DNA from 2 places in the Lactobacillus sp. B4007 genome. Region 1 is predicted to be linked to the other one. Evidence: predicted binding sites of a transcription regulator. Region 1 holds the regulator's gene; the other holds the start of a gene.
The links. Region 1 encodes LexA, which represses DNA repair genes until DNA is damaged. Its sites were predicted from a motif close to CNAACANNTGTTNG; they were not measured.

Region 1 (3,428 bases):
ATTGCTCTTTGCCTTTTTAACGCAAGAAGCAATTGATGACTTCTTAGCTCAGCATCCGCACCGAGTTTTGGGTCAATTCGATTGCTTTGGTAAAGTGACCTTAATTTATGAGGTGGAGATGCCAAAAGAAAAAATCACTTTGTGTCAGGCAATGCTTGGCGCTCCTGCTGCGGTTCAAATGCTAGACTGGCTCATTAGCTATGGTGTCAAGCAGATTTTAGCAATCGGTTCAGCAGGGACACTTGTTGATCTGCCAGAAAATTATTTTTTGGTTCCGACCAAAGCCATTCGTGATGAAGGAACATCTTTTCATTACATGGAGCCAGGCAACTTCGTTGATTTGAGTTCAGCTTTTTAACTAAAACTGAAAACTTGATGGTGCAAAATGGTTTTAAAGTCAAAGAGGTAACGACTTGGACTACTGATGGTTTTTTCAGAGAAACTGCTAGAAAGGTCAAGCAATTTAAGAAACTTGGTGCTGCATGCGTTGAAATGGAATGTGCCGCAATGGCTGCTTGTGCACAATTTCGGCAAGCTGATTTTGCGCAAATTCTATTTACTGCAGATTCACTTAATGATATTGAGGATCATCAAGAACGTGGCTGGGGTAAAGATGCGCATGGTAAAGGACTGGAACTATCAACAAGCATACTAGATCAATTGTAGTTTTGACTTTGTGAAAAGTAATGCTGTGAAACCAAAGTGAAACACCTAAATTATTCACAATATAAAATAAAAATGTTGTAATATCGGCATTTATTGCTAAAAATTACCAAAAACTTTGTGAAGTTAAAAAGCATAGCTGATGTGGAAAGTCATCAGATTCTTTTTATGAAAGCGATTATACTTGACTTAACGTTAAAAATGGTAACAAATATATTGAAGTGGAATTAAATAGCAAACAGAAGGTCTCTTTTGTAAACTAAATAATGCCATTATTTTAAAAACACCAGTTTAACCAACTTAAAGCAATAGTTATGGTCAGTCTGATAAACCAGTGAAGCCAATTGATTCTTCCCTTTAGGCAATAGCCATTAATTAACGCAATGAGTAAGAGTGCAAATAAACAAATTGGCGCATATTTATGGTAACCAGTTAAGCAGGTCAGTATTAAGAAAACGCTTGCGATAACGTTTAAGCAGATTAACCAAACAGGAATTTTGGGGATGCTAGCTAAGGCCGCAATTATCATTATTGTTCCGTAAATAATAGTCAATAAATTAGTTGAAATTTTCAATTTTCTTTCCTCCTAACGCTATTTAACTATGGGGGGTTTACCCAACGTCAAGGAGGATATACATGTATTTAAAAGAATTTATCACTAAAATGAATACTACTAAGGATACAGTTAGGTTTTATCTTGAATTAAGCTTATTAACGCCAATACGAAAGGGAAAAAATTATTGGTTTACTGATAATGAAGTAGAATCATTTCAGGAAATAAAAAACTTACAAGAATTGGGCTTTTCACTAAAAGAAATTTGCGCAATCAAAGCACTGCATGATCAGTCATGTGGCACAAAAAAGCAGCATGAGCAAAATCTTCGGCTAATCGAAGAAAAAATAGCGGAAAATGATGCTGCAATCAGAGAACTGCACCATAGAAAAAAAGCTTTAGTGGCATTGAAAAAAACACTAAAAAAACTGCTCATCAAGTAAATGAACAGTTTTTAATTAAACGATCTAACAGACTAAAAAGCTAATTAATATTATTGCGGTAAAGACCAACAACTTTACCTAAGATATGAACACTATTAAGAATAATCGGTGCCATGTTATCATTTTCAGGTTGAAGACGATAATGATCTTTTTCCTTATAAAAACGTTTAACAGTTGCCTCGTTTTCATCTGTCATGGCAACAACAATTTCACCATTTGTTGCTGAGCTTTGTTTACGAACAATAACATTGTCACCGTTTAAAATACCAGCATTAATCATACTTTCCCCGTGAACACGTAGCATGAACAAGTCACCAGCATCATTTTCTAAATCTGGTGGAAGAGGGAAGTAATCTTCGATATCTTCAACCGCCAAAATTGGCTGACCGGCAGTAACAACACCAACAACAGGAATTTCAGTTGGCTTAACGCCAATGGCTTTCTTACCTTCGTCTGTTATTTCCAATGCTCGCGGCTTGGTGGCATCCTTAACAATAAGGCCTTTGCGTTCCAATCGTGACAAATGACCGTGAACAGTCGAAGTCGAAGAAAGTTGAACTCCTTGGCAGATTTCTCGCACAGTTGGCGGAAATCCGCGCTTTTCAACTGTGTCATAGATATAACGTAAAATTTGTAATTGTTTTGAACTTTGTTTGTTAGTCATCTTTAGCTCCCATGATAGTCTATTTGCTGATAAACATATTCTAACAGAAATTAAGTCATAATACAAACAAGCGTTCTAAGAAATTAAACTTTTTTTCTTAGCTGAAATAGGGTAGACTCTTTTTATTGAGAAGTGCGAAAGAGGTGCAAAAAATGACAGAAGACAATGAAAAAAAGATGATTAATCGGATAAACGAACTATATCATAAGAAAGAAAAAGAAGGTTTGTCTGATGAAGAAGAAAAAGAACGTGAAAAGCTTCATCAAGAATTTATCAAGAACTTTCGTGCCGGTTTTAAGCAAGATGTTGAAAACCTGGTCATAATTGATAAAAATGGCAAGGAAATTACTTCTGAAAAAGCAAAGAAAGCTCAGCGGAAGAAAGGTTTACGAAAAGACTAATTTACGTCTTTAAATTTACTTAGATTTTCGGTAAGATATATCTATTGGACAAATTGAGGTGATTATTTTATGAATTTAGGATTAGAGATTGTTTTAATTATTGTTGCATTATTAATTGGCCTTGTTGGCGGTTTTTATGGTGCAAGAGCATACATGAAGAAATACTTTAAAGATAATCCACCAATCAGTGAGGATATGATCGTTGCCATGATGTCACAAATGGGGCAAAAGCCTTCCGCTAAGAAGGTTAACCAGGTGATGAACATGATGAAGCATCAAAAATAGTCAATCTTACTGAATTGAAAATAAAGACGGAGGATTATTTCTCCGCCTTTTTATTTGGAAAGAAAGGTGAAAAATGGGTATATTTTTTAAGCTTGGATGGTTTTTTAAAAAGGAGAAAAAACGGTACCTAATTGGTGTGACCTTCTTGGCTTTAACGTCTGTAATTAATTTGGTTCCACCGCGAATATTAGGACTAATGGCTGATCAGCTCGATAAAGGACATATTTCTTGGCAAGAATATGGCTTGTTAATTTTGACAATCATTTTCGCGGCACTACTATTATATGGCTTTCGTTACTTGTGGCGCAGGCAAATATGGGGTGGAGCGGCAGAACTAGAACTGCAGTTGCGCTCGAAATTATTTCGGCATTTTATGGAAATGGATCGCACTTTTTATCAACGCCACCGAACAGGTGATT
Region 2 (3,428 bases), on a different contig from region 1:
TGCGGCAATTTTTAAGAATGATAAGCTATTGCTGGTACACGAAACCACAGATGATCATTGGTCAATGCCTGGCGGTTGGTGCGAGCCAAATTTATCAGTTGCGCAAAACTGTATTAAAGAAGCTCGGGAAGAATCGGGCCGAAAGATTGCAATTGATCAAGTAATTGCAATCAGAAACAGCAAAACTAACGTTCATGGTCATGACCGAACTGAGCGAGCAATTAATGTCTGTAATGTAATCTTTTTATGTCATGACTTAGGTGGAGATTTTGTAAAAAATACTGAAACAACTGAATGCGACTATTTTTCCTTAGACAATTTGCCGCCGCTTTCACTTATTAGAAATACACCGGAAGAAATTAAAATTTGTTTTGATGCTCATAAGGCCGCAAACTGGCAAGTTTTATTTGATTAAAACAAAACTAAAAAGAACTCCACATAACATTATTGGAGTTCTTTTTTCTTAGCTATTCTTTTTTATCTTTAGCTGTAGCAATTCTATCTAAAGCTGCTCGTTGCTTTTTTTGGTCAACGTGCGTGTATAAATCGGTAGCCGAGGTACCCTTTTGTCCAAGTTGCTGTGCTACTAACACCTGGTCTTTGGTCACATCATATAATTCGGAAGCGAGTGTATGCCGCAATTTATGTGGAGTTAGTGGATGCCCAAAAGCAGCAGAATATTTATTAACCATTTTTTCAATAGCATTAGTCGTAATTCTTTTTGTTTGATGATGCCACCTTGTGAGGAAGAAAGCTGTTTCCTTTTTTGAGGCCATATAACGCTGTCTGCGGACTTTTTTATAGTCGGATATATAGTTTAGTGTCCATTGAGCAATCGGCACGCTATCGCGCTGTCCGCCTTTACGGGTGACATCTAAGGTAGCCTTTTTTAAATTCAAATCGGTAAGGTCAATTCCGGCACATTCTGAAACACGAATACCGGTTCCAAGAATTAAAGCAATAATAGCCATATCACGCTCCTTATTGACTTTAAAACTAGGTAGCGCATGAACATTGCACTGCTTTTCAAATTCATTAGCAATAAAATCTAAAAACTGATATTTTAATTTCCCGGTGTACATATGCGATTCCAAAACATGTGCACGATAATTTAACGTCTCAGTATTGTTAAGTGAGTCAATCTTCAGCATTACATTTCGTTCAAAGTATGGTTTTCCATCATTATTATCAGCGGTAATAGTTAAAAATTTGAATAAGGAACGCAACGCATTAATTGACCGGTTAATCGTTGTCGGTGAATTTAAATTACCTTGCTTGTTTCGAACATGGCCCAAATAATTGATATAGAGCATAATATCGTTTCGGTGCAAAGTCGCCAAAGTTTCAATACTAATTTTTTGATTGGTATCAGCAGGGGAAATACCTTCATGACGAAGCCAATCAAAAAAACGTCTAATTTCTGTAAGATACTGGTACGATGTCGCTAAAGAATGACTAGTACCAAAATTGTACTCTTTAACAAAATCCGGCATCTTATTTAATTCTTCTTGGATGAGATCCAAATACTTTTTTGTTTCCACGTAGTTCTCCTAGCTTTTTTACTAACTATTATATAGCAAAATCTGAATGTATGTTTGTCTTTTTTATAGTGAAAGAGTGGGAAGCGGGGAAGAAGAGGCTTAATAAGGCTAATTTAACTGCAATAATAAGTGGAAGTTGACCACGTTAAAGAATACTTGGTCAGCACCATTTTAGGTAACTTAAGCAGGATAAATTGCGTTCTTTAGCCTTGTGAGGGAAACCTTTTTATTAAGAAACACGCAGGAGGGTAAAAAACAGATATTTTGAATAAATCCGGCCAAAAACCGCCAGCTTAAAATCTTAAACAGTCCAAATCCCAAGTTGCCAAGCTGATAGTTAAAACTTTAATTACTAGAATATTTTGCAAATGGTTTTAACAAAAGTTATATAATCATTTTTATAATTTTTTTTGAGTTAGATTTAAGCAAATTCAGCAAAAGCCTGTCAGATAGCTATTTTTACTTATCATTAAAATTATAGTTTTAATGATACCAAAATAAAATTTTGATTATTTAGCCCGATAACTAAAGCATTTTAAGCAGCAAACCATACAGGGTAAAATTTTAGTACTCTACCAGCAAATGTATCCTGGCAGAGAATAATTTTTGCGTTCAGTTCATACATGCTAGTGGTGATCTTCATTTACTTGTTCAAATTCCTCACCAAGATATCTTATAGTTAAACAGCAACAGAACGCTTTTGCTTGCTCAAACTAACCGTGAAAACATCAAGTTTATCAAGTGTGTCATTAATTAACTTCCACTAGTTTTCTTGACGACAATAGTTTTATTTCAGCAATAAAACTACCTTTATTGAAAATTATTAAGACTCTCTAAAGTCAGTAGTGTAAGATTTGTCGAATAAGCTAAGAGGAATTAAACTAACTACTGCTTAAAACTTAAATAGTAATATTAGGTCGATTGTCGTTGATTATTAACAGATTTTGGCAAAACGCACTTCTACTAAAACAACTGGCAGTCATTGATAAAACTGAGATAGCTTTACATAATATATATTATACGAAGTTGTCTTACGGATTGAATCATTTTCACTTGCTATACCCTTTATTTACTTTCTTAGGACCTGCATTTATTTAAGTTTGTAGCAACCGTCAAATTATCTTTTTTAATTTGATGTATTTAGTGTAATAATTGGTTTAATTTGCTTATTCAATTTTGAAGCGATTATAAATTTTTCTTAGAATTGTGAGCAATTTTTGTTTGTGCGAATTTTATTATTTTTGGAACTGTTTCTTTTGCTTTTTAGCAATTTTGCTAATTATTGCCAGTTTTTCAAAATAAATTAATAAGCGCTTTCCATCTTGATGTTATATATTATTACCCTTTTTGGTAAAACTATTCTTAACCATATTTTGGACTTCATTGCCAATCAAGCCTTCCAATAGGCAAAATAGTATTTGCCACTTTTTCAATTTCCATTTTAAGTTGATTTTTTTAGTAGTTTTTATTTGATTTTTTTCTATTTTGTCCTACAATACTATCTGGGGTATAGTTTAAAGTGTTTTTATTTGACTGTTTTTGTTTAAGTTTTAGTTGAATTTAAGCGTTTTATTCATTATTTTTATTGTTTTAGTTTTTAATTCCATAATTAATCTGTTATTATGTAATATGGAATTATATTTTTGAAAGGGTTGAATTTATTCCATGAGTATAAATTTAGGAAAAGAGATATGCCGTCGTAGACGTGAGCAGAAGCTGACACAGGAGGACCTCGCTGAATTAAGCGATTTGTCAGTTAACTTTATTTCACGTCTTGAAAGAACTAAGAACCAAAACATTAGTATTCAAAAATTGGATTCTATTGCTAGAGCTTTGAATACTACTACGCCGGATATTATTATGAATGCTTACCGCTTCAAAGAAGTT

Region 2: xerS (tyrosine recombinase XerS) is a predicted target of LexA. The motif match lies at 1,585-1,598, and genes of this name have one in related genera.

Annotation. Positions count from the first base shown of each region.
Region 1 is NZ_JAFNPA010000003.1:186,968-190,395, forward strand. Features, by position in the region: partial or broken gene J3U54_RS06125 (nucleoside phosphorylase) at 1-666, shown strand, start outside; gene J3U54_RS06130 (hypothetical protein) at 941-1,237, opposite strand; gene J3U54_RS06135 (MerR family transcriptional regulator) at 1,300-1,659, shown strand; gene lexA (transcriptional repressor LexA) at 1,700-2,323, opposite strand; gene J3U54_RS06145 (DUF896 domain-containing protein) at 2,476-2,724, shown strand; gene J3U54_RS06150 (YneF family protein) at 2,794-3,009, shown strand; gene J3U54_RS06155 (ABC transporter ATP-binding protein) at 3,083-3,428, shown strand, end outside.
Region 2 is NZ_JAFNPA010000002.1:394,194-397,621, reverse strand. Features, by position in the region: gene J3U54_RS05010 (NUDIX hydrolase) at 1-415, shown strand, start outside; gene xerS (tyrosine recombinase XerS) at 468-1,541, opposite strand; gene J3U54_RS05000 (helix-turn-helix domain-containing protein) at 3,207-3,428, shown strand, end outside.